One region of the Chelatococcus daeguensis genome, then DNA from elsewhere that is predicted to be linked to it. Evidence: predicted binding sites of a transcription regulator. Region 1 holds the regulator's gene; each other region holds the start of a gene.

The links. The regulator HrcA, encoded in region 1, represses chaperone genes, less so after heat shock. The targets are predictions, from matches to a motif close to GTTAGCACTCNCNNNNNGNGAGTGCTAAC.
Region 2: groES (co-chaperone GroES) is a predicted target of HrcA. The motif match lies at 7,350-7,378, and genes of this name have one in related genera.
Region 3: groES (co-chaperone GroES) is a predicted target of HrcA. The motif match lies at 7,268-7,296, and genes of this name have one in related genera.

What each region holds. Positions count from the first base shown of each region.
Region 1 is NZ_CP018095.1:21,143-30,655, reverse strand. It holds gene BOQ54_RS00135 (Lrp/AsnC family transcriptional regulator) at 1-199, opposite strand, end outside; gene BOQ54_RS00130 (1-aminocyclopropane-1-carboxylate deaminase) at 345-1,355, shown strand; gene hrcA (heat-inducible transcriptional repressor HrcA) at 1,524-2,693, opposite strand; tRNA gene BOQ54_RS00120 (tRNA-Leu) at 2,895-2,979, shown strand; gene BOQ54_RS19610 (hypothetical protein) at 3,050-3,712, opposite strand; gene BOQ54_RS00115 (HAD family hydrolase) at 3,693-4,616, opposite strand; gene puuE (allantoinase PuuE) at 4,640-6,052, opposite strand; gene BOQ54_RS00105 (GGDEF domain-containing protein) at 6,271-7,098, shown strand; gene BOQ54_RS00100 (hypothetical protein) at 7,248-7,604, shown strand; gene BOQ54_RS00095 (iron-containing alcohol dehydrogenase) at 7,652-8,779, shown strand; gene BOQ54_RS00090 (TonB family protein) at 8,792-9,513, opposite strand, start outside.
Region 2 is NZ_CP018095.1:2,487,973-2,497,485, forward strand. It holds gene BOQ54_RS11860 (competence/damage-inducible protein A) at 1-49, opposite strand, end outside; gene sfsA (DNA/RNA nuclease SfsA) at 203-916, shown strand; gene BOQ54_RS11870 (hypothetical protein) at 1,010-1,354, shown strand; gene BOQ54_RS11875 (FkbM family methyltransferase) at 1,359-2,198, opposite strand; gene map (type I methionyl aminopeptidase) at 2,385-3,212, shown strand; gene radC (RadC family protein) at 3,209-3,910, shown strand; gene BOQ54_RS11890 (putative bifunctional diguanylate cyclase/phosphodiesterase) at 4,008-6,185, shown strand; gene BOQ54_RS11895 (exopolysaccharide biosynthesis protein) at 6,214-6,819, opposite strand; gene BOQ54_RS11900 (usg protein) at 6,942-7,211, opposite strand; gene groES (co-chaperone GroES) at 7,503-7,817, shown strand; gene groL (chaperonin GroEL) at 7,881-9,513, shown strand, end outside.
Region 3 is NZ_CP018095.1:1,158,653-1,168,165, reverse strand. It holds gene BOQ54_RS05530 (ATP phosphoribosyltransferase regulatory subunit) at 1-988, shown strand, start outside; gene hisG (ATP phosphoribosyltransferase) at 985-1,962, shown strand; gene BOQ54_RS05520 (META domain-containing protein) at 2,185-2,622, shown strand; gene BOQ54_RS05515 (ABC transporter ATP-binding protein/permease) at 2,842-4,986, opposite strand; gene groL (chaperonin GroEL) at 5,247-6,884, opposite strand; gene groES (co-chaperone GroES) at 6,928-7,215, opposite strand; gene BOQ54_RS05500 (hypothetical protein) at 7,679-7,981, opposite strand; gene BOQ54_RS05495 (hypothetical protein) at 8,070-8,351, opposite strand; gene BOQ54_RS20005 (hypothetical protein) at 8,649-8,813, opposite strand; gene BOQ54_RS05490 (DMT family transporter) at 9,001-9,513, opposite strand, start outside.

The sequences.
Region 1 (9,513 bases):
CCCGCTCGGGCGCGACGAGCGCCCGCACGCCCGACACATAGCCCTCGGCGAGGAGGCGCTGGATGCGCCGGTGGCAGGTCGCCGCGCTGGTATTGACGCGCTTGGCGATCTCGGCATTGCCCATGCGCCCGTCGGCCTGCAGCAGCCTGAGGATGCGCAGGTCGGTGCGGTCGAGTTCGCGCGTGACGGATTCTTTCATTGAATGGCCTGTTAATGAAGCATTCGGAAGATACTAGGCGGATCGACCGAAACAGCAAATCATAAATGACGCTTACTTCGGAAGGACCTTTCATAGGTACTGTTGCTAGGCTTTCCCCATCCATTTCCAAGGGGAAGACCGCGCCATGCTCGAAAAATTCGACCGCTATCCGCTTACCTTCGGCCCGACGCCGATCGAGAAGCTGGAGCGTCTCAGTAAACACCTCGGCGGCAAGGTGGAGCTCTATGCCAAGCGCGAGGACTGCAACTCGGGCCTCGCCTTCGGCGGCAACAAGCTGCGCAAGCTCGAATATATCGTGCCGGACGCGATCAGGAGCGGTGCCGACACGCTCGTCTCCATCGGCGGCGTGCAGTCCAACCACACGCGCATGGTGGCGGCGACGGCAGCCAAGATCGGCATGAAGTGTCGCCTCGTGCAGGAGAGCTGGGTGCCGCACGACGATGCGGTCTACGACCGGGTCGGCAATATCCTTCTCTCGCGCGTCATGGGGGCGGAGGTCGAACTCGTCGACGAGGGCTTCGACATCGGCATCCGCGAGAGCTGGGAGCGGGCGCTCGAAGACGTCCGCGCCCGGGGCGGCAAGCCCTATCCCATCCCGGCCGGCGCCTCCGTGCACAAATACGGCGGCCTCGGCTATGTGGGCTTCGCCGAGGAGGTGAGGGCGCAGGAGGCGGCGCTCGGCTTCTCCTTCGACTTCATCGTGGTGTGCACCGTCACCGGCTCCACCCACGCCGGCATGGTGGTGGGCTTCGCCAAGGACGGGCGCCAGCGCCGCGTCATCGGCATCGACGGCTCGGGCACGCCGGAAAAGACGCGCGCCCAGGTGCTCGACATCGCGCAGAAGACCTCAGCCCTCGTCGGCGGCAAGGACATCACCGAGGAAGACATCGTGCTGAAGGAGGACTACGCCTATCCGGCCTATGGCGTGCCCTCGAAGGAGACGCTCGCCGCCATTCGCCTCTCGGCGCGCCTCGAGGGCATGATGACCGACCCGGTCTACGAGGGAAAATCCATGCAGGGCATGATCGACCTCGTCGCGCGCGGCTTCTTTCCGGCCGGGTCGAAGGTGCTCTACGCGCATCTCGGCGGCGTGCCGGCGATCAACGGCTACAGCTACACCTTCCGCAACGGCTGACCGCACCGTGGCGGCCTCCTCTTCATCGGGCGGCCGGCGACCGCCGCCGCCTGGCCGGAGGAGGTCGTCGCCATGCGTTTCGCGACGCTGCCGGCGGCAGAGCTCATCGCCCTCGACGAGGCGTCCGGAGCCGAGGCGACGATGATGCTGTTCCCGTGAGGGGGGCGCCTACCGCCCCTCCAGCAGCCGCGACACCACGCGCGCCGTATAATCCACCATCGGCACGATGCGGGCATAGTTGAGCCGCGTCGGGCCGATGACGCCGACGACGCCGACGATGTGCTGGGTGCCGTCGCGGAAGGGGGCGGCGATCATCGACGAGCCGGACATGGAGAACAGCTTGTTCTCCGAGCCGATGTAGATGCGCACGCCCTCGCCCTCCTCGGCGCGGGAGAGGAGGTCGATCACGTCCTTCTGGGTCTCGAGGTCGGCGAAGAGCAGGCGGATGCGCTCGAGGTCCTCGGCGGCCCGGAGGTCCTCGAGCAGGTTCGCCTGGCCGCGCACGATGAGCTGACGCTCCTCGGCCGGGCCGACGCTCATGGCGACGCCGGCCTCGACGAGCCGTGCCGTCAGTGCGTCGAGCTCGCGGGCGATCTCCTCGCGCCGGCGGGCGATCTCCTCGCGCACCTCGCTCAGGGTGCGGCCACGGATGCAGGCGTTGAGGAAGTTCGTCGCCTCGGTCAGCGCCGAGGCGGGCAGGCCCTGCGGCAGGTCGAGCAGTCGGTTCTCCACCGAGCCGTCCTCGGCCACGAGCACGACGAGGGCGCGGCCGGGGTCGAGCCGCACGAACTCGATGTGCTTGAGGCGCAGGTTCTGCTTGGTGGTGACGACGACGCCGGCCCCGCGCGACAGGCCGGACAAGAGCGTCGTCGCCTGGGCGAGCACGCCGTCGAGCGAGGCGCTGCCGGTGCCGGCGCGCACCTGGCTCTCGATATTGGCCCGGTCGGCCGCCGTGAGGTCGCCGATCTCGAGCAGCGCATCGACGAAGAAGCGCAGGCCGAGCTCCGTCGGCAGGCGCCCGGCGCTGGTGTGGGGCGCGTAGATGAGGCCGGTCTGCTCGAGATCGGCCATCACGTTGCGGATCGAGGCGGGCGAGAGCTGCAGCGGCAGCATGCGCGAGAGATTGCGCGAGCCCACCGGCTCGCCCGTGGCGAGATAGCTCTCGACGATCTGGCGGAAGATCTCGCGCGAGCGCTCGTTGAGCTCGACGAGCGGGCGCGACCCTTCCGCCACCGTACCGGCGGTGGTGCCAGCAGCCGCGCCGGAATGCGCGCTCGCGCCCGGCGACGCGCCGCCGGGAGGCAAGGCACCGCGTGGCGTCACGTTCATGGCCGTCATGCTCCTGTCGTCCTTGGGATTATGGGCCCGATCGGCCGCTTTTCAAGCAACGGCCAGCGCCTCGCAGTGGATCCCTGCGGCCGCGCGCCCGCATTCCCGCCCCGCTGCGGCCGATTGTCCACCGCGCCGGCGGGCGCCCGCGCAAAAGCGCCGTTGACAAGCCCGGGGCGCATGCTTAGACAGACGCCTGCCCTGACATGGGCCCAGGTGGCGGAATTGGTAGACGCGCTGGTTTCAGGTACCAGTGGTGAAAGCCGTGGAGGTTCGAGTCCTCTCCTGGGCACCATCTCTTCTCAGGTGATTGCTTGAGAGAGCGGCTATGTACCGCCTCCGCATTTTTGAGACCAGTGCATAAGCTACTGTGCTTCTGGTGTTTTCTGGACGCGTGAGGGCTCCGGCGCGGATGGCGCCAAACTTTCAGGAGATCCGCCCGTAGGCGCAGCCTGAATGGGTTGTTCGTTCGAAGTCGCAAGCGATCTAGGCGCCGTTTGTGTCGTGGCGGCAGTCGCAGGAGTCTCTGCTACCTGTTTCTGAGCGAACAAAAGCACAACGAAAATTACAGCCAACATTAGGAAGCCTAATCCATAAAATATCTTAAGGCGGCGCTGCGAATTGGTTTCGAAAACCCAGAACATTCGAACATTCTGGCTCTCACTGGAAATAGTGCCTCCGAGATCAATGCCGGGAAGCATGCTCTTGTATTCTTCCTCAATCTTGCTGGCGTGCTTAACTGCTCCTTTGAGAAACATATGATACCAATAGTAATCCATAAGAAAGAATGCGAGCCAGGCGAAAAGTGCTGCAGCCACAAAGCCCATGCCGGCTGCGAGTCGATAGCCGAGAAACGCTATCTCAAGCCCCTGCTGATAGGTGAAACCCATAGCCGCCAACAGCGCGCCAACAACGGTTATGGCGGTGTTTCGAATCCGCAGGCACAAATCGTTGAAGTGCTGTTGCACATCGATAGTCTTTTTCCAGATTTCAATCGCGGCCTTTATATCACGCTCTTGCTCTGGCATTTGGCGGCCCAAATTGGCAATAGTTGAAAATCTCAGAGAACTGTTTATCAAGAACAGCGCTCGGTTCAAAATCATGACCTTGAGCCGCAATCGCTTTCTCGCGTTCGACATCCTCCTGGGTCCAGTGGGATACGCGTTGTAGTAGTGAGTATTCAGGCCGCCTCTGGCTTTCACCATACTTCGCGTGGATGTCGAACACACCTACGTCACGCGCCATCGCTACATCCTTAAATAGACTGTCGCCGACATAGGCGCAACGTTCAGGAGATGCGTCGATCATGTTGAGGATATCGAGCAGGATCCTCGGATTAGGCTTTAGCTCTCCCCGAGGCGTGTGCCGGACCTCTGTTACCTCAAGTTGATAAAATTCGTCGGGTTGATGGCGCAGGCGATCCAGCGAGACTCCGGCCGGGATATCATGATCCTCAGGGCTAAACATAATATCGATCACCCCGTCCAGCCCGAAACGCTTTAGACGATAGGCACTGTAGAACGCCATCGACTCCGTATATGCAATGATAGTGGCTCCACTTTTCTTCACATCCCATAAGCTGCGGAATACAGACGGATACAATTTGAGGTGCCGATCTCGCCTCAGGCGGGATTCATCGATTGCATCCTTGAACAGGGTGCGGATGTCGCCTTGAGTGCGGTTCTGCTTTAGAACTTCAACTTCTTCAATCAGAAAAGTGTATTCCGACGTGCGGCGTTCTTGATGCACACGGCGGATATCAGCTTCGATCTCAGCGACCGGCTTGCCAGTCACTTCGATAATACGGTGGTAGATTGGCTCGAACTGCGCGTACCAAGCTGCGAACCAATCGAAAATTGTGTTGTCTAAGTCAACGATGAGTGTATCTGCGAATTTATAGGTCATGGCTTCCGAACGTATGTTGAACGACATGGGCAAGCTCGGCCCGTTGCACCTCACCCTACCCTCTCCCGCAACCGCAACAACGCGATTCGCTCGATTTCCGCCATCGCCGTCGAGAACTCCGCTTCCGGCGTGTTCGCCAGCCGCGCCTGAAAAGCCTCCAGGATCTCCTCCTTGGTCCTGCCCTTCACGGCCATGATGAAGGGGAAGCCGAAGCGGGCCTTGTAGGCGTCGTTGAGGGCGAGGAAGGTCGTCTTCTCCTCGGCCGTCAGGCGGTCGAGGCCGGCGCCGGCCTGTTCGCGGCGGGAATCGGGGGCGAGCTCGGCGGCCTTCAGGCGGCCGGCGAGGTCCGGGTGGGCCTTGATGAGGGCGAGCTTTTTCTCACGCGAGGCATGCGCCAGGACGGTGCACATGGCCGCGTGCAGGCCCTCGGCGCTGTCCTGGGCGGCGGTGAGGCCGCGCCGGTGCGTCTCCTCGGCGATCCAGGGGGAATGTTCGAAGACGTCGCCGTAGAGGGCGATGAAGCGCGGGGCGGAGAGGCGGCTCGGCACGAGGCCGGCCGGGCGGTGGTGAACGTACCAGTGGCGGGCGATGTCGATGCGGCGCGGCACCCACACGCGCGGATGCGCGGCGACATAGTCGAGGAAGCGGGCGAGCGCGGCGGCGCGGCCCGGCCGGCCGACGAGGCGGCAGTGCAGGCCGATGTTGAGCATCTTCGGCGCGCCTTCGAGGCCCTCGGCATAGAGGGTGTCGAAGCTGTCCTTGAGGTAAGCGAAGAACTGGTCGCCGGAATTGAAGCCCTGCACGGCGGCAAAGCGCATGTCGTTGGCATCGAGCGTGTAGGGGATGACGAGGTGCGGCCCGTGCGGCCCCTCGACCCAATAGGGCAGGTCGTCGGCGTAGGAATCGGAGGAATAGAGGAAGCCGCCCTCCTCCATGACGAGGTCGGTGGTGAAGGCCGAGCAGCGGCCGGTGTACCAGCCGAGCGGGCGCGCGCCCGTCACCTCTTCGTGCAGCTCGAGCGCCTGCAGAAGGTGAGCGCGCTCCTCCTCCTTGGAAAAATCCTTGTATTCGATCCACTTGAGGCCGTGGCTGGCGATCTCCCAATCCGCCTCCTGCATGGCAGCGACGGCCTCCGGGTTGCGGGCGAGCGCGGTGGCGACGCCATAAACCGTCACCGGCAGGCCGCGGTGGGTGAACATGCGCCACAGGCGCCAGAAGCCGGCGCGGGAGCCGTATTCGTAGATCGACTCCATGTTCATGTGGCGCTGCCCCGGCCAGGGCTGGGCGCCGACGATCTCGGACAGGAAGGCCTCCGAGGCGGCGTCGCCGTGCAGGATGTTGTTCTCGCCGCCCTCCTCGTAGTTGAGGACGAACTGCACCGCGATCGCCGCCCCGTTCGGCCAGAGGGGATCGGGCGCGTGGCGTCCGTAGCCGATCATGTCGCGGGGATAGGGGCTCGTCATGGCGAAGGGCTCCGGAGGCAGCGGCTGGAGGGGCGGCCGGGAGGCCGCGCCCGGCACCAAGCAAGCATCGGGCCGCGGCGGAAATCAACGGGGGGGTGCCGGCGCGGCCGGCTGTCGCGGCCGCCCGTTTTTGCATCTTCGCCTCTTTGGCAAGCGGTATGCACTGTTGTAGTGACAATGTCTGGGACAACCGTCCCGCCGGATGAGGTAGGACCCCCGTGAGCACGCCCGCGATCCACGGCGCCATCAGGCCATCCGACTGGCATTTGCGCAGCACGCTGCAGGATCTCTTCCTGCTCGTGTCGGCCATGGCGCTCGCGGTGCTCGTCGCCTGGCAGTACGATATCTTCACGAGCGGCTATGTCACCGATCCGCCGGAGAAGAAGATCGAGATCGACGAGGCCTTGCTGCTCGGCCTCATCCTCGGCATCGTGCTCTTCCTGTTCTCGCTGCGCCGGCTCTCCGAGCAGCGCCGCGAAGAGGCGCGGCGGGTCGCCGCAGAAGAGCGGGCCCAAGAGGCCGAGCAGCTTGCCATGCTCGACCCGCTGACGGGCCTGCCCAACAGGCGCGTGCTGAGTCGGGCCTTCGAGGAGATGCGCGCACGGCCGGAGCGTGCCGGTGCCACCCTCGCCTTCATGCTGATCGACCTCAACGGCTTCAAGGCGGTCAACGACCGGCACGGCCACCCGGTCGGCGACCGGCTGCTCGTCGTCGTGGCGCAGCGCCTCGGCGGCGCGCTGCCGCGGGAGGCTACCTTGAGCCGGCTCGGCGGGGACGAGTTTGCGGTTCTCTGTCCCAACATTACCGGCCGAGAGGATGCCGCGGCCGTCGCCCAGCGGCTCGTTGAGGTCATCGGGGAGCCGATCGTGATCGACGGTCGGCGCCATGCCGTTTCCGCTGCCGTCGGCGTTGCCCTCCGCCCGCTCGTCGGCGCCGTCGTCGATGATCTGATGCGCGAGGCTGATGCTGCGCTCTATGCGGCCAAGGCCGCGGGCGGTGCGGCGATCCGCTTTGCGGCAACGCCTGCCGATGCGCCGGCGGGCTGAACGGCGGCACGCTGCGCGACATTCCTGTTGAGAGACATGAAGCCATGGCTGCCATGCAGCGGCGGCCCTGCGCCAGCGGCACGAATCATGTTTCGCTGGTAGAAGTGCAAGTTGCGTCATGTGGCGTTCAGTCGGGTCGTGGTGTCGGTATGCGTTTCGAGGCGTCGTTTTCCGTCGAGGTCGACGAATACGGGCGCATTGCGCACGAATGTGTCGACTATTCCTTGCTGCCCCTGCGTTACGAGCGGCTGACGCTGGAGCTCGACGAGCCGATGCCGCGCCGGCAGATCGGCTATGCCATCGTCTGGAACGACGACCGGGTGGTGCATGCCGCCGCGGTGGTCAGCGACCGGCTGCGGATCGACCTCGATCTTGCCGTGCCGGCCGGCGACCATGCGTTCTGGTTCCTGTGCGCCGGGCTCGAGCCGGGCGCCACCATCAGGGGGCGGGCCGTCGTCGAGGGGCGGCTCGACCTCGCGGCCGATGCTGCGGCTGATCCGGACTGACCGGCGGGGCCGCGCGGAAAGATACAAAGGCGGAATAGGGGGAAGCAGTGGGCATCATCTCTTACCTGACGACGACGGAGTTCGGGCCGGGCAGTCTCGCCAAGCTGCCTGAGAGCCTCACGGGCCTCGGCATCCGGCGCCCGCTCCTCGTCAGTGACCGCGGCCTTGCCGCGACGCCGCTCGTCGAGCGCGTCAGGGCGCTCTGCCCGGAGGGCACGCCGGTCTTCCTCGACGTGCCGACGAACCCGACCGAGGAGGCGGCGCTCGCCGCGCTCGCGCTCTACAAGGCGGAGGGCTGCGACGGGCTCGTGGCGCTCGGCGGCGGCTCGCCCATCGACCTCGCCAAGGCGGTGGGGCTGCTCGCCACGCATCCGGCGCCGCTCGCGCGCTATGCCGCCATCGACGGCGGCATGGTCCATATCACGGCAGCGGTCGCGCCGCTCGTCGCCATACCGACGACGGCCGGCACCGGCGCGGAGGTGGGGCGCGCCAGCCTGATGACGCTGGCCGACGGGCGCAAGGTGGGCATCATCAGCCAGCATCTCATCCCGCGGCTCGCCCTGTGCGATCCGGAGCTGACGCTCGGCCTGCCGCCGGGGCTGACGGCGGCGACGGGGCTCGACGCGCTGTCGCATTGCATCGAGACCTTCCTGTCGCCGCGCGACAATCCGCCGGCCGAGGCCATCGCCCTCGACGGCGCCGGCCGCATCTGGCGCAACCTGGAGCGGGCCGTTGCCGACGGCTCCGACCTCGCGGCACGCACCGAACTGATGATGGGCGCACTCGAGGGCGGCCTCACCTTCCAGAAGGGGCTCGGGGCCGTGCATGCGCTGAGCCATGCGCTCGGCAGTCTCAAGGAGCCGTCGCTGCATCACGGTACGCTCAACGCCATCCTGATGCCGCCGGTGGTGCGCTTCAACGCCGGCCATGTCGGCGACAAGCTTGCGCGCATCAAGGCGGCGCTCGGCCTGCCGGCTGAGGTGGACCTCGCCGCCGAACTCGACGCGCTCAACCGGCGCCTGAACATCCCGGCGGGCATCAGGACGCTCGGCGTCACCGAGGCCATGCTGCCGAGCGTTGTCGAGAAGGCCCTCGCCGACCACAGCAATGCCACCAATCCGCGTGCGGCGACCGGCGACGACTACATGGCGCTGTTGCGCGCGGTGATGGTGTGATCGGGGGACCGGTCAGCGCAGGGTGAAGTTGACCGGCACGCGAACGTTGAGCGTCGCCTGCTGCATCACGGCTGGTGGGGGGGAGGGCACGGGGCTCGCTTGCCTGGCGCCGTCGATGATGGCGGCGTCGAGGATGGGCGAGCCGCTGCTCGCCGCGATGCGCACAGCGAGCACGTTGCCCGCCGCATCGAGCCGCAGCAACAGCTGTGCGGAGCCTGTCACGGTGCCGGCGCGGGCGCGGTCGGGATAGCGGATGTGACGGCGCAGGTGTGCCACGACCTTGCCGGCCCATTCCATCTTCGTCTGACCCGACACGGGGGCCGAGCCCTCGCGCGGCGCCGCCGGCGCGGCAGCCTCGTTCTCCTGTGGTGCGAGGCTGCCGCGCGTGCGCCGCTGTTGTGGCGGCGGAGGGCGGCGCTCCATCCTGGGCTGGACGGCCGCGGTCTTCGGCTTCTCGGGTGGCGTCAGCTCCGGCGGGCGTTGCGGCGGCGTCGGGGCCGGCAGCATCACCTCCGGCGTCGGCACGTCGGGCGGCGGCGGCAGCATGTCGAGCGCCGCCACCTGCGCGGGCGTCACGAGTTCGGCAAAATCGGGCGTCGGCGCCGGCTCCGGCAGATCGACGACGGGATCAGGCAGGGGCTCCGGCGGCGGCTGCTCGGCCGGCTCTTCCGGCCGGGGCTCTTCCGGAACGGGATCGGGCGGCTTGGGCTGCTCCTCCTCGGCCTCCGTCGGCT
Region 2 (9,513 bases), 1.1 Mb from region 1:
CGATGACGAGAACCGCCGCCGTCACCGGGCCCTGTGCTGCTGCCGCCATGCATGTCTCCCTCGCCCGGCTTTATGGCATCACCCGCCGCCGTCGGAAGGGGTTTTCGCGGCATGGCGGGGCAAGATCAAGAGCAAAGCTGCCCGCCGGCTTGTCGCGGAGGCATGGCGCTGCTACCTGCCGGCCGTCCAGCCGGAGGAGTCGATGCAGTTTGACAGCCCCCTCGCCGAAGGGCGCCTCCTGCGCCGCTACAAGCGCTTTCTCGCCGATATCGCACTTCGCGAAGACGACATCGTCACCGTCCATTGCGCCAATCCCGGCGCCATGCTCGGCCTCCTGACACCCGGGAGCCGCGTCTTCCTCTCGCGCTCGGCCAATCCGGCACGCAAGCTGCCGCTCTCCTGGGAGCTGGTCGAGGTGGACTTCGGCTGGCGCGGGCCGCAACTCGTCGGCATCAACACGGGTCATCCCAACCTCCTTGCCGCAGAGGCGATCGCGGCCGCGCTCATTCCGCAACTCGCGGGTTACGAGCGCCTGCGGCGCGAGGTCAGGTACGGCCGGACGAGCCGCGTCGACATCCTGCTCGAGGCGGATGGGCGCCCGCCCTGCTACGTCGAAGTCAAGAACGTCCATCTGATGCGCCGGCCCGGCCTCGCCGAATTCCCGGATTGCGTCACCGCCCGCGGCGCCAAGCATCTCGAGGAGCTCGGCGACATGGTGGAAACCGGCGCGCGCGCCGCGATGCTGTTCATCGTCCAGATGGAGGCGGAGGCCTTCACGCTCGCCGCCGATCTCGACCCTGCCTATGCCCGCGCCTTTGCGCGGGCCCGCGCACGCGGCGTCGAGGCCTATGCGCTCGCCTGCCGCGTGACGCCGGCCGGCATCGTCGCCGAGACGCCGCTGCCCATCCTCGTCTGATCCGCCGGACTAACGGCCGTTCCTCTGTTGCGCTATGCTGCGGCACGCGTACCGTCGCCCTCGCCTCGACGGCCGTCATGCTGGGGGTCAACGATGCTGCCCGCCCATCTTGCTTTTCTCGCCGTTCCGCTTCTTGTCCTCGGCCTGCAGCAGAGCCTCGCGGCGGACGGGCCACCGGCTCTCGACGTCGAGCGCAGCTGCCGCGACGCCGCCACCGCCGACGCGCTCGGCCAGAGCCGGCAGTTCGACCAGGCGGCCTTCGACGGCTGTATGGCGCAGGAGAACGGCACCCACGCCACGCTGGAGAAGGAATGGGCGAGCTTCCCCGCGGTCCAGCGCGACGAATGCCTCTCGGAGACACGTGGCGCCGACCTGCCGAGCTATGTCGAGCTCTACGAGTGCCTCAAGCTCGATCAGGAAACGCGCGGTAAGAAATGACGGCTCACGACCGCTCGAAGACGAAATTCATCCGCGTCTTGACGAGGAGCTTGTAACCCTTCTCGCGCAACAGCGCAGGCAGGTCGATCTGCCAGCGCCCGCTGCCATCCTCCAGGATGACGAGCCGCGGAAAGAGCGACGGCGACGCATGCTGCAGGAATGGCTCGAGGATCAGATCCTCCGCTCCCTCGACGTCGAGCTTGATGGCATCGATGCGCTCGAACCCCTCCTCGCGCGCGAGGTCGGCCAGCGTCGTCGCCGGTACGCGCACCGACTTGGCGGTGCCGGAGCCGACGATCTTGACGCTCGACTCGCCGCGGTTCTCGTGGTCGAGAAAGAGCGTCAGTTCGCCCGCCCGGTCCGCGACGGCGCAAGCCACCGCCTTGATAGTCCCGAAAGGATTGAGGCTGATGTTGAAGACCAGGCGCTCGAAGATGTCGGGCTGCGGCTCGACGGCGAGAATGCGTGCACGCGGGCCCGCGAGCGCCGCCACGAAGAGCGCATAGGCGCCGACATTCGCCCCCACGTCCATGAAGACGAAGCCGTCGCCGATGCGCTCGGCAAGCAGCGCCCGCTCTTGCCGGTCGAAGAACTGCGGCGTGAACAGGATCTTCTTTTCGCAGACGTTGTCGTAGGGGTAGAGGCGCATGCGCGCCCCCAGCGTCTCGACATCGACCGGCGCGCCGTCGAGACGGTTGATCACGAGCCGCCTGAGGCCATAGGCGGCGCGCCTGCCCAGCCAGCTTTCCGGCAGGCTGCGCGTCATCTCGATCATCGTCCGGGCCAGCGACCTGGGCGCGAAGCGGCCGAAGGGTTCGGTATCGTTGAAGGAGCTGATCGTCATCGTCCTGGGATCGCGGCGTGTTCGGGAAGGGCGCCGCCCGTTTCGTCTTGCTCTTGCCATACACGTCACCGCCCGCCGGCGCCAGCGCCGACATCACCCGCGCCTTTCGCGCCATCCCTTGCGTCGGCGGCTTTGATCAATAGATTGGGGCAGTGATCGGGCGCGGGGGCGCCCCGGACAAGCGACATGGTAGATCTCGACAGCGAACTTGCGCCGCGCCGCGCCAACAATATCGTCTATTATGGCCCCGAGGGTTTCGAGGGCATGCGCAAGGCCGGCCGCCTCGTTGCCGAGTGCCTCGACATGCTGGCCGACCACGTGGCCCCTGGTGTCACGACCGCCGAAATCGACCGGATGGTGTTCCAGTTCGCCATGGACCACGGGGCCCTGTCGGCGACGCTGATGTATCGCGGCTACCGCCATTCGTGCTGCACATCGATCAACCACGTGGTGTGCCACGGCCAGCCGGACGAGAAGCCGTTGCGCGAAGGCGACATTGTCAACATCGACGTGACCTTCATCGTCGATGGGTGGTACGGCGATTCGAGCCGCATGTACCCCGTCGGCGAGGTTCCTCGCCGCGCCCAGCGCCTCATGGAGGTGACCTACGAGGCCATGATGCGCGGCATCGCCGTCGTGCGCCCCGGCGCGACGACGGGCGACATCGGCGCGGTCATCCAGGAATATGCCGAGGGCGAGCGCTGCTCCGTGGTGCGCGACTTCTGCGGCCATGGCGTCGGCCGCTCCTTCCACGAGCAGCCGAGCATCCTGCACTTCGGCCGGCGCGGCGAAGGCGTGCCGCTGAAGCCGGGCATGATCTTCACCATCGAGCCGATGATCAATCTCGGTCGTCCGCACGTGAAGGTCCTGTCCGACGGGTGGACCGCGGTCACGCGCGACCGTTCGCTCTCGGCGCAGTTCGAACATACCGTCGGCGTCACCGAAACCGGCGTCGAGATCTTCACGCTCTCCCCCAAGGGCTATCATCAGCCCCCCTACAAGACGCCTGCATGACCACCGTCGGCGACGCCGAGGACACGCCCCACTACCATGGCCACCGCGAGCGGCTGCGCAGCCGTTTCCGGGAGGCTGGAGAAGCCGCGCTCGCCGACTACGAACTGCTCGAGCTCGTGCTGTTCCGCTCGATCCCGCGGCGGGACGTGAAGGCGCTGGCGAAGGAGCTGATCCGGCGCTTCGGGTCCTTCGCCGAGGTGCTCGCGGCGCCGCCCTCGCGCCTCGCCGAGGTCGAAGGCATCGGCGACAGCGTCGTCACCGACCTCAAGATCGTCGAGGCCGCGGCCCGGCGCATCACGCGCGGCGCCGTTGCCAAGCGCCCCCTGCTCTCCTCTTGGAACGCCGTCATCGATTATTGCCGCACGGCCATGGCCTTCGCGGACAAGGAGCATTTCCGCGTCCTCTTCCTCGACAAGCGCAACGGCCTGATCGCCGACGAACTGCAGCAGACCGGCACCGTCGACCATACGCCGGTCTATCCGCGCGAGGTCGTCAAGCGGGCGCTCGAACTTTCGGCAACGGCAATCATCCTCGTGCACAATCACCCGTCAGGCGATCCGACGCCCTCGTCCGCCGACATCAAGATGACGCGGACCATCGGCGAGATTGCCGAGCCGCTCGGCGTCCTGGTGCACGACCACATCATCGTCGGTCGCGACGGCCACGCGAGCTTTCGCGGGCTGGGGCTGCTGGAGTGAGAAAACCGCGCAGGCGACAGAAAAGGAAACTTGATTTAAAGGAACGTGCGGCACGGTGGGGCACCCGCTTCGAGCGCGAGGATCCGCACGCTTGCCCGTGAAAGGCTTCCCTTCCCCCACGACCGTCGCCACGCGCCTCGTGTGGCCGATGGCGGCGCTGATCCTCTTGATCCTGCTGCTCTCGGGCAGCGTGTTCTGGTGGATGAGCCGCACGCTCGACCAGGCGGCCATGCAGGACGAACGCGCTCGCGTGACCCTTGCGCTGAACGATCTGCGCCAGCACACGCTCGAACGCCTGCGCGCCTTCGCGACGACTCTGGCCGAGGCCAAGGTGAGCCGCCCCCCGGTCGATCCCGTCGGCACGGCGGCCATCCTCACGTCCGAGAACAAGAGCCTCACCCGGCAATGGGCGATCTTCCTGCTCGACACGGACAATTCCGTGCTCTTCGGCAGCGTTGGCGGACGGGTGGCGGGCCAGCATGACTTCGATGCGCGACAAGTGATCTTCGATGCCGTCGCCCGCGACGTGCGGCAGAAGGAGATCAGCGAACTACCACTCCATGCCGGCACCGCAGTGACGAGCGGCGCGACCCGCATCGTGCACGACGGCTGGAGCGCCTATGTGGTGGCCGCGACGACGATCAGCAACGAAAGTCCGCATATCGTTGTCGGTGCCAGCGAGCTCGATGCGCGGGCCCTGGCGGAGATCGCCGGTCCGCTCGGCCTGCAGGAACTGCGCCTCACGGCCAGCAACGGGCCGCACCGGGGAGGCGCCATCGCCGTCGACGACGCCACGGACCGTGGCCCCGCCTTCCTCGTCTGGCAATCGTCGCTGCCGAGCGCCCTCATCAACAGCCAGGCGCTCACCGCCATCGGCGCCATCGCGCTGCTGACACTCGCCTTTGCCGCCGGCATCCTGCTGCATGTGCGCGGCCAGCTGATCGAACTCAACCGGCGTCAGGAGCAGGTGCAGCGACTGGCGGGCCACGATTCCCTTTCCGGCCTGCCCAACCGTCTGCTCTTCGGCATGCGTCTCGACCAGGAGCTCGCCCGCATCAAGCGCTCCGACGAGGGCCTCGCCGTGATGTTCCTTGACCTCGACCGGTTCAAGGATGTCAACGACACCTACGGCCACGAGGCGGGAGACATGCTCATCCGCATCGTCGCGCGGCGCCTGTCCAACCTCCTGCGCGGCGCGGACACGCTCGCCCGCTTCGGCGGCGACGAATTCGCCATCATCCAGACGGACGTCAAGGACCCGCGCGACGCGGAAGCGCTGGCGCGGCGCATTCTCGACGCCCTGACCATGCCTTGCGAGGTGCCCGGTGGCTCCGTCACCATCGGCGTCTCGATCGGTGTGGCGTTGAGTCCGCGCAACGGGACCGAACGCGAGACGCTGATGCGGCTCGCCGACACGGCGCTTTACCAGGCCAAGAACGGCGGCCGCAACCGCTACAGCTTCTTCGAGCGCCAGATGGACGAGGCGCTGCGCCTGCGCAAGGTGGTGGAGGATGATCTGCGCGCGGCCATCCTCGCCGACGAGCTCGAACTGCACTACCAGCCCCAGTACAAGGCGAACGGCGAGGAGATCGTCGGGGTCGAGGCGCTGGTGCGCTGGCCGCATCCCCAGCACGGCATGATCCCGCCGCAGCAGTTCATCGCCATCGCGGAGGAGCGCGGCCTCATCATCCCGCTCGGCGAATGGGTGCTGCGCAAGGCCTGCGAGGACGCCAAGCGCTGGCCGGGCCTGCGCATCGCCGTCAATGTCTCGCCCATCCAGTTCCGCCAGCGCGACTTTGTCTCCAGCGTCATGACCATCATCGAAACGGCGGACATCGATCCGACGCGCGTCGAGCTGGAGGTCACCGAAGGCGTCGTCATGGACGATGCGGACGCGGCCGAAGATGCCATGATGGAACTGCGGGCCCGCGGCGTGCGCCTCGCGCTCGACGATTTCGGCACCGGCTATTCGAGCTTGATCTACCTACGCCGCTTCGCCTTCGACAAGATCAAGATCGACCGCTCGTTCCTCGAGAGCATGGAGACGACAGGGGAATCGGCCATCCTCGTGCATTCCGTCGTCCATCTCGGCCGGGCGCTTGGCCTCACCGTGACGGCAGAGGGCGTGGAGACAAGCGAGCAGCACCGCTTCCTGCAGGCGCTCGGCTGTCACGAACTGCAGGGCTACCTGTTCTCGAAACCTGTCCCGGCCGATGCGATCGACCGGCTGCTCGGCATCGAGCCCGGCAAGAGCCGCACCGACGCCGTCGCCTGAGAGCGCGGCCGCCCCCGCCTGCCGAACGTCAGGCGTAGCCGACGAGTGCGGCGATGCCGCTGACGATCGCGACGATGAAGCCGAGGCTGAGGCCGATGCCGAAGGCGCCTGCGGTCATGCCGAGAATGATAACGATGCCGTCGCGCTCCACGAGGCCGAGACCGATGAGGCAAGCCGCGAGGCCGAGCGGTATCTGACCGATGAACGGCGCGGAGACGAGCAGCCCCAGCGCCACGACGAGCAGGACGAGGCCCATTGCCCGCATGCCGGGCTGCGTGGCGAAGAACTGCAGGCGCGGCCGCGACATGCGCTCCAGCCGGCGCAGGACGGGCATGGCCCGTTCAACGGCCCGCGAGACGTCGGCCCGCGCGACGGACTTGCGCAACAGCTGTCGCGGCAGCCACGGCGCCTGCCGGCCAAGCGCCATCTGCAGCGCCACGAAGGCGAGCACGAAACCGCAGATGAGCGGGATCGGCGGCGGCATCGGCAGGCAGTTCGGCAGGCCCAGCACCACGACGAGCAGGGCAAAGGCCTGCTGGCGCAAGGTCTGCAGGATCTCGTCGACGGTCAGGTATTCGCCCTCGCCGACCGTGAGTGCATGGAGGACGGCGGAGGTACGGGGCAGCGTCGACACGAGGTAGGACCGGGCCTCAGTTTGTGAGGTCGCATTCCTATCTCACTGCTGCCCCCCGGCCAAGGGGGCGCCGGACGGGGGCACGGCCAGCGGGTATGCGGCCCGCGCAGTCGCCTTGCCGCTCAGTGCAGGCTCACCATGCCGTCCACGAGCCTGAGCTCCGCCGGCTTGATAAGCCGGCTGTGAGCAACGGTCACCGAATGAAGCGGCCCCTCCAGCTTCCTCTGCCAGAATTCCAGGAAACGGTGTAGTTCCGGAAAGCGCGGCGCCATGTCGTAGTCCTGCCAGATGTAGGTCTGCAGCAGGCGCGGATGATCCGGCATGCGGTAGAGGATGGTGGCGGTGGTCAGGCCGTAGCCGGCCACCTGCTTCACGAAGTCGCTCGAAACCATAGCTCCTCCTTCGTCGCAATGGGCCTATGGTGAACGATGGCGGTATCCATTTTCAAGCATAATTTATGAATTATATGTTTATTTCCAATGCCTTAGCAGCAGTCACGCCAGATTGCTGACAAACCCCGGCGTCAATGCCCTGGCACTCTCGGCGCGCGACTGCCAAAATTTTGCTTCGAGGGCCTTGCGGGCTTCGCGCCCGTCACCTATCTCGCCGGTGCGCCGGGCGGCTGCCATCCGGGGCCGTCGGGCGACATCGAAAAATGAATCAGCCATTTCAGGAGGTTCGCGATGAAGTTCCGTCCGCTGCACGACCGCGTGGTCGTCCGTCGCCTCGACAGCGAGGAGAAGACCAAGGGCGGCATCATCATCCCCGACACGGCCAAGGAAAAGCCGCAGGAGGGTGAGGTCGTCGCCGTCGGTCCCGGCGCGCGTGACGACAACGGCAAGATCGTCGCCCCGGATGTCAAGGTCGGCGATCGCGTGCTGTTCGGCAAATGGTCGGGCACCGAGGTGAAGATCGACGGCCAGGATCTGCTCATCATGAAGGAGAGCGACATCATGGGCGTGATCGAGAGCACCGCGCAGAGCAGGAAGGCCGCCTGAGGGGGCCCTTCTGGCATGAACCCATCTGATGCCTGAAGTCATGTCTATCAGGGAGTGACGATTATGGCTGCCAAGGACGTAAAATTTTCGGCTGACGCGCGCGAGAAGATGCTGCGCGGCGTGGACGTTCTCGCCAATGCGGTGAAAGTGACGCTGGGCCCGAAGGGCCGCAACGTGGTGATCGAGAAGTCTTTCGGCGCGCCGCGCATCACGAAGGACGGCGTGACGGTCGCCAAGGAAATCGAGCTTGAGGACAAGTTCGAGAACATGGGCGCGCAGATGGTGCGCGAGGTGGCCTCGAAGACGAACGATCTGGCCGGTGACGGCACCACGACGGCCACGGTCCTCGCCCAGGCGATCGTGAAGGAAGGCGCCAAGTCGGTCGCCGCCGGCATGAATCCGATGGACCTCAAGCGCGGCATCGACATGGCCGTCGAGGCCATTGTCGCCGACCTCAAGAAGAACGCTCGCAAGATCTCCAGCAACGACGAGATCGCCCAGGTCGGCACCATTTCGGCCAACGGCGACACGGAGATTGGCCGCTTCCTTGCCGAGGCGATGCAGAAGGTCGGCAACGAGGGCGTCATCACGGTCGAGGAGGCCAAGAGCCTTGCCACCGAGCTCGACGTCGTCGAGGGCATGCAGTTCGACCGCGGCTATCTCTCGCCCTACTTCGTCACCAACGCCGATAAGATGCGCGCGGAGCTGGAGGATCCCTACATCCTCATTCACGAGAAGAAGCTCTCCTCGCTCAACGAACTGCTCCCGGTCCTCGAGGCCGTCGTCCAGTCCACCAAGCCGCTCCTGATCGTCGCCGAGGACGTCGAGGGCGAGGCGCTCGCCACGCTCGTCGTCAACAAGCTGCGCGGCGGCCTCAAGGTCGCGGCGGTGAAGGCGCCGGGCTTCGGTGATCGCCGCAAGGCCATGCTGCAGGACATCGCCATCCTGACCGGCGGCACGGCCATATCCGAAGATCTCGGCATCAAGCTCGAGAACGTCACCCTCAACATGCTCGGCCGGGCCAAGAAGGTGGTGATCGAGAAGGAGAACACCACCATCGTCGACGGTGCCGGCTCCAAGGCCGACATCGAGGCCCGCGTGCAGCAGATCAAGGCGCAGATCGAGGAGACCACCTCGGACTACGACCGTGAGAAGCTGCAGGAGCGTCTTGCCAAGCTCGCGGGCGGCGTGGCCGTCATCCGCGTCGGCGGCGCCACCGAGGTCGAAGTGAAGGAGAAGAAGGATCGCGTCGACGACGCCATGCACGCCACGAAGGCCGCGGTCGAGGAAGGCGTCCTGCCCGGCGGCGGCGTCGCGCTGCTGCGCTCCGTCAAGGCGCTCGACGGCCTGACCCCGGCGAACGACGACCAGCGCACCGGCATCGAGATCGTACGCCGCGCCATCCAGGCCCCCGCCCGCCAGATCGCCATCAATGCCGGCGAGGACGGCTCGCTCATTGTCGGCAAGGTGCTGGAGAAGGGCGACTACGCCTTCGGCTTCGACGCCCAGGCTGGCGAATACGGCGACATGTTCAAGAAGGGCATCATCGACCCCGCCAAGGTCGTGCGCACGGCCCTGCAGGATGCCGCCTCCGTCGCCGCCCTGCTGATCACGACCGAAGCCATGGTCGCCGAGAAGCCGAAGAAGGAAGCGGCCGCGCCCGCCATCCCGGGCGGTGGCATGGGCGGCATGGACT
Region 3 (9,513 bases), 1.1 Mb from region 1:
CCTGCGCCGCCGCCTGTTCCTGACGCAGGATGCGGCCGGCAGCGAGCTGTGCCTCAGGCCCGACTACACCATTCCCGTCAGCCGGGCCTATCTCGCCTCCCCCGCCGCCGGCAGTGCGGCGAGCCTTAGCTATCACGGCCCCGTCTTCCGCCAGCGGGCCGGCGAGATCGGCGAGATTGCGCAGGCCGGCATCGAGAATTTCGGCCGTACCGACCGCGAGGCGGCCGATGCCGAGGTGCTGGCGCTGGCCATGGAGGCGGCCGGGCTCTTCGGCCTTGCGGTGCCGGTCGTGCGCCTCGGCGACATGGGCCTGCTCGCGGCCGTGCTCGATGCCCTGAGGCTCGCGCCCGCGACGCGGCGCCGGGTGCTGCGCGCCATCACCCAGGGCGAGCCGGTCGATGCACCGAAAACCGCGGCGAACGGCAACGGCAACGACGACCATGCGGGCCTCCTCGCGGCCATCGCCGGGCAGGACGCCAAGGCGGCGCGGGCCTTCGTCGAGGACGTGCTGGCGATCGCTGGCATCAGCAAGGTCGGCGGGCGCACGGCCGGCGAGATCGCCGAGCGCTTCCTCGCCCGCGCCGAGGCGAAAGCCGGCGAGCTCTCGGTCGAGGCGCATGCAACGCTCGCGCGTTTCCTTGCCGTCGAGGGCGACCCCGACAGTGCGGCCGCGGCGCTACGCGCCCTGGCGCGGGACACGAACCTCGCCATCGATGCCGCCATCGACACCTTCGAGGCGCGCACCGGCTTCATGGCCGCGCGCGGCATCGACGTCACGCGCCTCGCCTTCGCGGCAAATTTCGCGCGCAACCTCGACTACTACACTGGCTTCATCTTCGAGCTGCACGACCCGGCGCGGCCGGAAGAAAAGCCCATCGTCGGCGGCGGCCGCTACGACAACCTCCTGTCGCAGCTCGGGGCTGCCGAAACGATTCCGGCCGTCGGCTGCTCCATCTGGATCGAGCGCATCAACGGAGCCGCATCATGAGCGACACCCCGCTCGTCCTCGCCGTGCCGTCGAAGGGCCGGCTGCAGGAGAACGCCGCCCGCTTCTTTTCCCGCGCTGGTCTTGAGGTGGTGCAGTCGCGCGGCGCACGCGACTATCGCGGGCGCCTCGCCGGCGTGGCGGGCGTCGAGATCGCCTTTCTCTCCGCCTCCGACATCGTCGCACAGCTCGCCTCGGGCGGCGCCCATCTCGGCGTGACGGGCGAGGACCTGGTGCGCGAGGAGATCCACGACGCGGAAGAGGCGGTCGAACTCCTGGCGCCGCTCGGCTTCGGCCATGCCAATGTGGTCGTCGCCGCGCCGCAGGCCTGGATCGACGTGCGCACCATGGCCGATCTCGACGATGTCGCCGCCGACATGCGCGTGCGCCACGGCCGCAAGATGCGCGTCGCCACCAAATACATCAATCTGACGCGCCAGTTCTTCGCCGGCCACGGCATCGCCGATTACCGCATCGTCGAGAGCCTCGGCGCGACGGAGGGGGCACCCGCGACAGGCGCGGCCGAGATCATCGTCGACATTACGACGACGGGCGCGACGCTCGCCGCCAACGCGCTCAAGGTCCTCGACGACGGCATCATCCTGCGCTCGGAGGCGAATCTCGTCGCCTCGCTCAAGGCACCGTGGAGCGAGACGGCCCGCGCCGCCGCGCGCACCATCCTCACCCGCATCGCGGCGGAGGAGGAGGCGCGCACGATGCGGGAGCTGACGGCGCGGGTGGGGACGCTCGATGCGGCACTGGAGCGCGAGATCATCGAGGGGCACGGCGGCCGTCTGCCCTTCGGGGGCCCGGACGAGCGTGGGCTCCTCACCGTGCACTGCCCGACCGACCGGGTCTTCGCGCTCGCCGCCCTGCTGACGGACAACGGCGCCGAGCCGGTTACGGTGCGTGCGCTCGACTATGTCTTCCGCGCCAGCAACGCGCTAAGCGAGCGGCTGTTCACGCGCCTTGGCTAGTGGCGCAGCCGCCACGCCTTTGCCATCAACGCGCATAGATTGGTTGGGTGACACCGGCCATTGCAGGCGCCCCGCGCCGCGTTTATGGTCGCGCCGATCCATGGATCGTCGGCTCGATGACGGTGCCCGCGAAAGGGCGCCGCATCATACCGGTGAGGGGGAGAGCAAGTGTTGTCTCGTTCGTCCGTTCGTTTCTGCGTGCTCGGCGCAATCGCGCTCGCCATGGCCGCTCCCGCGCTCGCGCAGACGCGGTCCGGCCAGCCGAACAATGCGGCCCAGGCGGCGCGCGAGAAGGAGCGGCAGACCAACGTGCCGCAGCAGGCCGAGAAGCAGTTCCCCGTCGGCACGAGCTGGGTGGCCATCAGTCTCAACGACAAGCCCTATTCCGGCGACCGGCCCGGCTTCGCCCTCGATGCCCAGTATCGCGCCCGCGGCTTTGGCATGTGCAACACCTATTCGGCCACGGCCTATCCGCTGCGCGACCAGGGCTTCGCCGTCGGCCCGCTGGCCATGACGAAGAAGGATTGCGGCAAGCAGGTGATGGCCGCCGAGCGCGCCTTCCTCGTCGCCCTGCGCACGGCGCGCAAGTGGGACCTCGTCAACGGCCAACTGGTGCTGACCGGCGAGAGCGGCACGCTGCGCTTCGAGCGGGTGCTCTGAGCGGCATCGGATGCGCTGGAGGCAACGGTGGCGCCGAAGAGGAATACCAGTCGCCGCTTCCCGGCATGATCGAAAGAAGGGCGACACGCCGGCGGCGGAAGCGAGCGTGAGGCATGGAGGCCCCCGGCACGGGTGAGGACGACGAGGCATGCCGAATCGCGGCTGCGCTTCATGCAACTGTCCGCGTCGGCTCGTGCCGGTGCACCCTTCCCGGACCGATCAGCCGACGGGCACCGGTTCACGCGCGAGATCGACCGGCCGCGCCACACCATCGTCCATCGGTTGCAGATCGATACGCCGGTCATGGAAGGCGGCAAGTGTCGAGCGATGGCCAATGGAGACGATCGTGGTGTCCGGCAGGGCCGCCGCAATCGCCTCGTAGAGGACCCGCTCGCTCTTCTCGTCGAGCGCCGAGGAGGCTTCGTCGAGGAGCAACCAGTCCGGCTTTGCGAGCAGCGCCCGCGCGATGGCGAGACGCTGCTGCTCGCCGCCCGACAGACGCTGCCCCCAGTTGTCGTCATCGTCCAGCCGGTTCACCAGCGCCGGCAGGCCGACGGCGATCAGGACCGCCCTGATGGCCGCGTCGTCATAGGCCCCGGCCACGGCCGGATAGGATATGGCGGCACGCAGGTTGCCCTGCGGGATGTAAGGCCGCTGCGGCAATAGCATGACGCTGCGCCCCTCGGGCACGTCGACCTCGCCCGAGCCGTAGGGCCAGATGCCGGCGAGCGCGCGGAACAGTGTCGACTTGCCGGAACCCGACGGCCCGTTGACCAGCACCGGCTCCCCGGCCCTGAGGTCGAGCCGGTCGATCTCCACGATCCTGACGCCGTGCGGCAGGTCGACCCTGAGGTCGCGGATCACCAGCGCATTCTCCGGCGCGGTCTTGCGCTCGATGTGAGGCGGCACGGTGCCGATCACTTCGGCGCGACCCATGGCATCCTCGAAGGTCACCAGACGGTCGATCGTCGCCTTATAGGCGGCAAGGGTCGTATAGGCCGAGATGAAGAAGGAGAGCGAGGCATTGACCTGGCCGAAAGCCTGCGCGCCCTGTTGCAGCTGCCCGAGCGTAATGCGATCGAGGAAGAAATACGGCCCCATGAAGAGATAGGGGAAGGCGACGCTCATCTGCTGCCACGAGAAGCGGAAGCCCTCGATCTTGAGGCGGCGTTTGAGGATGTCGATGACATTGGTGATGACCTGCGCGAAGCCGCCGCGCAGGTTCGCCTTCTCGGCATCGGCGCCGCGCAGCAGCGCGACCTGCTCGCCATATTCACGCAGGCGCGCCAGCGAGAAGCGGAAATTCGCCTCGAACTTTTCCTGCAGGAAGTCGAGCCGGATGAGCGGCCGGCCAATGAGATGCGTCAGGATGGTGCCGACGAGCGAATAGGCGACGGCGACCCACACGAGAAGGCCGGGAATGACGACGGCAGTGCCCGGGAAAGTGAAACCGTCGGAGAGGCCCCACAGCAGCACCGTGAACGAAACCAGCGTGGCGAGTTGCGCCATCATCTGCGTTGACAGGGTCATGGTGCTCGAGATGAAGGCGGCGACGTCGACCGAGATGCGCTGGTCAGGGTTGTCCGCGTTCTGCCCGGCGACCCCCATCTTGTAGTGCGTCGAGCGGTCGAGCCAGCGCGAGAAATAGCTCTCCGTCAACCATTGCCGCCAGCGGATGCGGAAGATCGTGTCGATGGTGAAATCGAGCAGCTGGAAGATGATCCAGAACACCAGCAGCGGGATGAACACCCACCAGATCTGATACCAGAAGGCGTCCGCATTCTTGTTCTGGAGCGCGTCGAACAGGTCGCGGTACCAGAGGTTGAACTTGATGTTGAGGCCAACCTGCACAAAGTTCGTGGCGATGATGGCGGCGACCATCGCGACCGCCGCCCGCCCTTCGGAGCGGAAGAGCCGGCCGAACCAGCTGAAGTTCTCTTCGCCGCTACGGATGGAATAGAAGTAGGGGTCGGCAAGGTTCGTGATCGTGCGCACGACCGGGATAAACGAGACGCCGAAGACGAGACCCGCGAAGCAGACGGAAGCGGTGGCCATGAAGGCCGGCGGCACGAGCGCCGCCAGCGTCTGCGGCACGAGGCCGTAGCTGGCGAGTGTGTTGGCCGCCGCGATCAGCAGATAGCCGAGCGCATACATGCCCATGAAGATGCGCAGGAAGATCGAGATGTCGCGCGCCAGCCACAGGATGGCCGCGAGCACGAAACCGCTGACCGGCACGAAGAGCGGCAGGGCGTTCGCCTGCCCCTGCGACAGCGCCAGAAAGGCTGCGGACGCGGCCGCAACGACAATGGCTATGAGCTTCATGAAGTCCGCTTGTCCCGCCAGAAGGGCCGGCACCGCCGGCATCCGAAATCCGCCTCGTCTCCTACAGGAATTCGACAGGCGCTGCACCTAACGCTTTTGTAAAGCGGCAGAAAGACGGCGGAAACAGGTACAGGGATCGCCGGCGGAATCGCCCCTTAGCGCCTGGCCAACGAAAAAGGGCCCGGCGGCGATGCCGGGCCCTTCCGTCTCTGGCCGAATGGACTTCCTCAGAAGTCCATGCCGCCACTTCGGCCGATCCAGTCGGCCGAAGCACTTGCCTCAGCTTGGGCGGATGGACTTCCTCAGAAGTCCATGCCGCCCATGCCACCGCCCGGCATGGCGGGCGCGGCCGCTTCCTTCTTCGGCTTGTCGGCGACCATCGCCTCCGTCGTGATGAGGAGCGAAGCGACCGAGGCGGCGTCCTGCAGGGCCGTGCGCACGACCTTGGCCGGATCGACGATGCCGGCCTCGAGCATGTCCACGAACTCTTCAGTCTGCGCGTTGAAGCCGAAGGTCTGCGACTTGTTCTCGGAGATCTTGCCGACGACGATCGAGCCCTCGACGCCGGAATTCTCGGCGATCTGGCGGATCGGCGCCTCGAGCGCGCGCAGGACGATATTGATGCCGGCCTGTACGTCGGCGTTGTCGCTCTTGAGCTTCGCCACGGCCGCCTTGGCACGCAGGAGGGCTGTGCCGCCGCCCGGGACGATGCCTTCCTCGACGGCCGCGCGCGTGGCGTTGAGGGCGTCGTCGACGCGGTCCTTCTTCTCCTTCACTTCGACCTCGGTGGCGCCGCCGACGCGGATGACGGCCACGCCGCCCGCGAGCTTGGCAAGACGCTCCTGCAGCTTCTCACGGTCGTAGTCCGAGGTGGTCTCCTCGATCTGCGCCTTGATCTGCTGCACGCGGGCCTCGATGTCCTTCTTCTTGCCGGCACCGTCGACGATCGTGGTGTTCTCCTTGTCGATGCGCACCTTCTTGGCGCGACCGAGCATGTCGAGCGTCACGTTCTCGAGCTTGATGCCGAGGTCTTCGGAGATCGTCTGGCCGGCGGTGAGGACGGCGATGTCCTCGAGCATGGCCTTGCGGCGGTCGCCGAAGCCCGGCGCCTTCACCGCCGCGACCTTGAGGCCGCCGCGCAGCTTGTTGACGACGAGCGTGGCGAGCGCCTCGCCCTCGACGTCCTCGGCGACGATCAGAAGCGGCTTGCCCGTCTGGACGACCGCCTCGAGCACCGGCAGCATGGCCTGCAGCGAGGAGAGCTTCTTCTCGTGGATGAGGATGTAGGGATCGTCGAGCTCCGCGACCATCTTCTCCGCATTCGTGATGAAGTACGGAGAGAGGTAGCCGCGGTCGAACTGCATGCCCTCGACGACGTCGAGCTCGGTCTCGAGGCTCTTGGCCTCCTCGACCGTGATGACGCCCTCGTTGCCGACCTTCTGCATCGCCTCGGCGATCATCTCGCCGATGGAGCGGTCGCCGTTCGCCGAGATGGTGCCGACCTGCGCGACCTCGTCGGAGGACTTCACCTTCTTGGCGCGCTTCTCGATGTCCTTGATGACCTCGGCCACAGCCATGTCGACACCGCGCTTGAGGTCCATCGGATTCATGCCGGCGGCGACCGACTTGGCGCCTTCCTTCACGATCGCCTGGGCGAGGACCGTGGCCGTCGTGGTGCCGTCACCGGCCAGATCGTTCGTCTTCGAGGCCACCTCGCGCACCATCTGCGCGCCCATGTTCTCGAACTTGTCCTCAAGCTCGATTTCCTTGGCGACCGTCACGCCGTCCTTCGTGATGCGCGGCGCGCCGAACGACTTCTCGATCACCACGTTGCGGCCCTTCGGGCCCAGCGTCACCTTCACCGCATTGGCGAGAATGTCCACGCCGCGCAGCATCTTCTCGCGCGCGTCAGCCGAAAATTTTACGTCCTTGGCAGCCATGTGCTCAACTCCTGCCTGAAACTCAAGATGGGGGAGGGGCGGCTCAGCCGATCACGCCCATGATGTCGGACTCCTTCATGATAAGGAGGTCCTGGCCGTCGATCTTCACCTCGGTGCCCGACCACTTGCCGAAGAGCACGCGATCGCCCTTCTTGACATCAAGGGCAACGAGCTTGCCATTGTCGTCGCGGGCGCCGGGACCGACGGCGACGATCTCGCCCTCCTGCGGCTTTTCCTTGGCCGTGTCGGGGATGATGATGCCGCCCTTGGTCTTCTCTTCGCTGTCGAGACGGCGGACGACCACGCGGTCGTGCAGCGGACGGAACTTCATGAGACGTGTCCTCTCAAAGAAAGCAGCGGAACGCGCTGATCATGCGGGGCCTGTTAGCACTCGACAGAAGCGAGTGCCAAGGCTCGGGCGGAGATAGGCAGGCGGCGCTGGAGAGTCAAGGCACGGTCGCGACAAATTCGCCGTCACGCTGCACGCTGCCTTCGCGCGGGCGGCCTCTCAGCCGGGATGGTTAACGGGCCGGCACCGCCGGCGCCACCATGCCGGGCATCGGCGGCTCTGCCCGCCTCGCTGCGCGCATGATCACGCGCCGACACGCCAAGAGCGGGACCTCCTCACGAAGGCCCCGCCCTTTTCTGCGACGCACCATGATATCCTGCAGGGCGGCGAGTGAGAGCATTGCCCCGCGATTGCGGATGGGCGCGGCGCCAGTCGCGGCGAACCGGGGGCGAGACCGCTTGCGCGCATCCCTGCCACGAGGACAGCGCCCTCGTGCCGGCATGTACTATCCGCGATCCCGCGGCGGATCGTTCATCAGCTGGGCCAATTGGTTCATCAGGTGGTCCAGCCGCGCCATCTGCTGCCCCTGCAGCGCCGGCTGGCCCGCCATGTCACGCAGCAGCCACGCCATTTCCCCGGCCAGCCGCGCGATCGCAGCCTCCTGCGCCCCCTGCCGCCCTGCGAGCATCCTCGTCAGCTGCCCGACCTGCTCCCTCGCAAGCTGTATGACATCCGGAAGATCGCCGCCGCCGTGCTCATTCCATTGATCCGTCGATCGGTCGGCAGATCCCGAAAGCATGTCCACCATGACGCGGTTCCTCAAGCGTGATGGGCAGCCGGCCGCACCGGCCGGGCATATGGCACCGTGGCTGGCGCGGCCGGGCAGGCCCGAGCGTTCAGAACGCTCCGGATGTCCCCGACAGCCCGAAATGGGCCGTCAGTCCGGTCAGCCTGAGATCGCCGTAGCCTTGATCGTTGCCGCAGCACGGCGGCTGCTTCTGGCCCTGGCCGTTGCCGCAGCACGGCGACTGGCCCTGCCCCAGGAACTGCTGCAGCTGTTGCAGCAGCTTGACCAGCTGCATCATCTGCTGCAGCTGTTTCAGGGTACCCATGAAATCATTCTGGCCAATATTGCCGATAAAGCTGCCCTGACCGTTGGGCTGGATTCTGTATGACATTCTGAACCTCACCGATAGATCGATCATATTCCGCCCGGTAACGGGCAAGCACCTGCACCTGAAAAGCACGCGCTGATCCGCGCTCATCCGCCCGATGCAACGGCCGCGGCATGCGGCCCTGTGCGATCGGCAACGAGGATTCGGCAGCGCCGCCGGTCTGCAGCGCTCCTCACCCGGAGCCGGGGACAATCCGCGGCTCCGGGGGAGTCGTCGCGACATGTCACGACAGGGTGACGCAGCTGATCCGGGCCGAAACGTCGGTCACGATCCGAACCAATTCACCATCACAGCACGATGTCACTTCTGGATGTTCTGGGACTGCTGCGCCTGCATTGCCACTTGCGCCAGCATCTCCTGGAAATCATCCGCGGAGCGCTTCTGCTTCTGGGCGTCCTGCACACCGGCGGCAGAGGCCGCACCAGCATTCGAAGCCCCATTCTTCTGACAGCACGAGCAAGCCATGATATACCTCCAAAATATCAATATACGGGCCGATAATGCCCCAAAAAACGAGCGATATTTCGATTATGACATAGATATACAGTCATCATCGCTCACAAGATATGATGCAAAGACCAACTGAACAGCGCAACTGCTATGACGTTGCTATTTCTAAACTCACAATTTCCCAACCATCTCCCGCCCGCCGTCAGCGGCGGACTGTCGCAAGCGCGCCGAGGACGATCAGGGCACCGCCGGCGAGCGTCTGCAGCGAGGGCACCTCGCCGAAGAAAAGATAGCCGAGTGCCACCGCCCAGATGAGGGCGGTGTATTCGAGCGGCGCGAGGCGCGCCGCCTCAACCCGGGCGAAGGCCGTGGCGAGGATGAGATGCCCGATGGCGCCGAGACAGCCGATGGCGAGGAACAGCGACAAGTCGGACACGTGAGGCGGCACCCAAACCGCGCCGGCGGGCGCGGCGAGCACGAGTGCCGGCCCGATGTTCTGGAAGAAGACGATGGTCTCGACGCGGTCGCGCGTCGCCCGCGCCCGCAGCATCACCATCGACAAGGCGTAGGTCACGGCCGCGGCGAGCGCCGCCGCGATGCCGTCCCACGAACGCGCACCGCCCGAGGTGCCGGAGCCGTGGACGATGATCACCATGCCGGCGAAGCCGGCCAGCAGGGCGACGACGATGCGCCCGTCGATGCGTTCGCGCAGCAG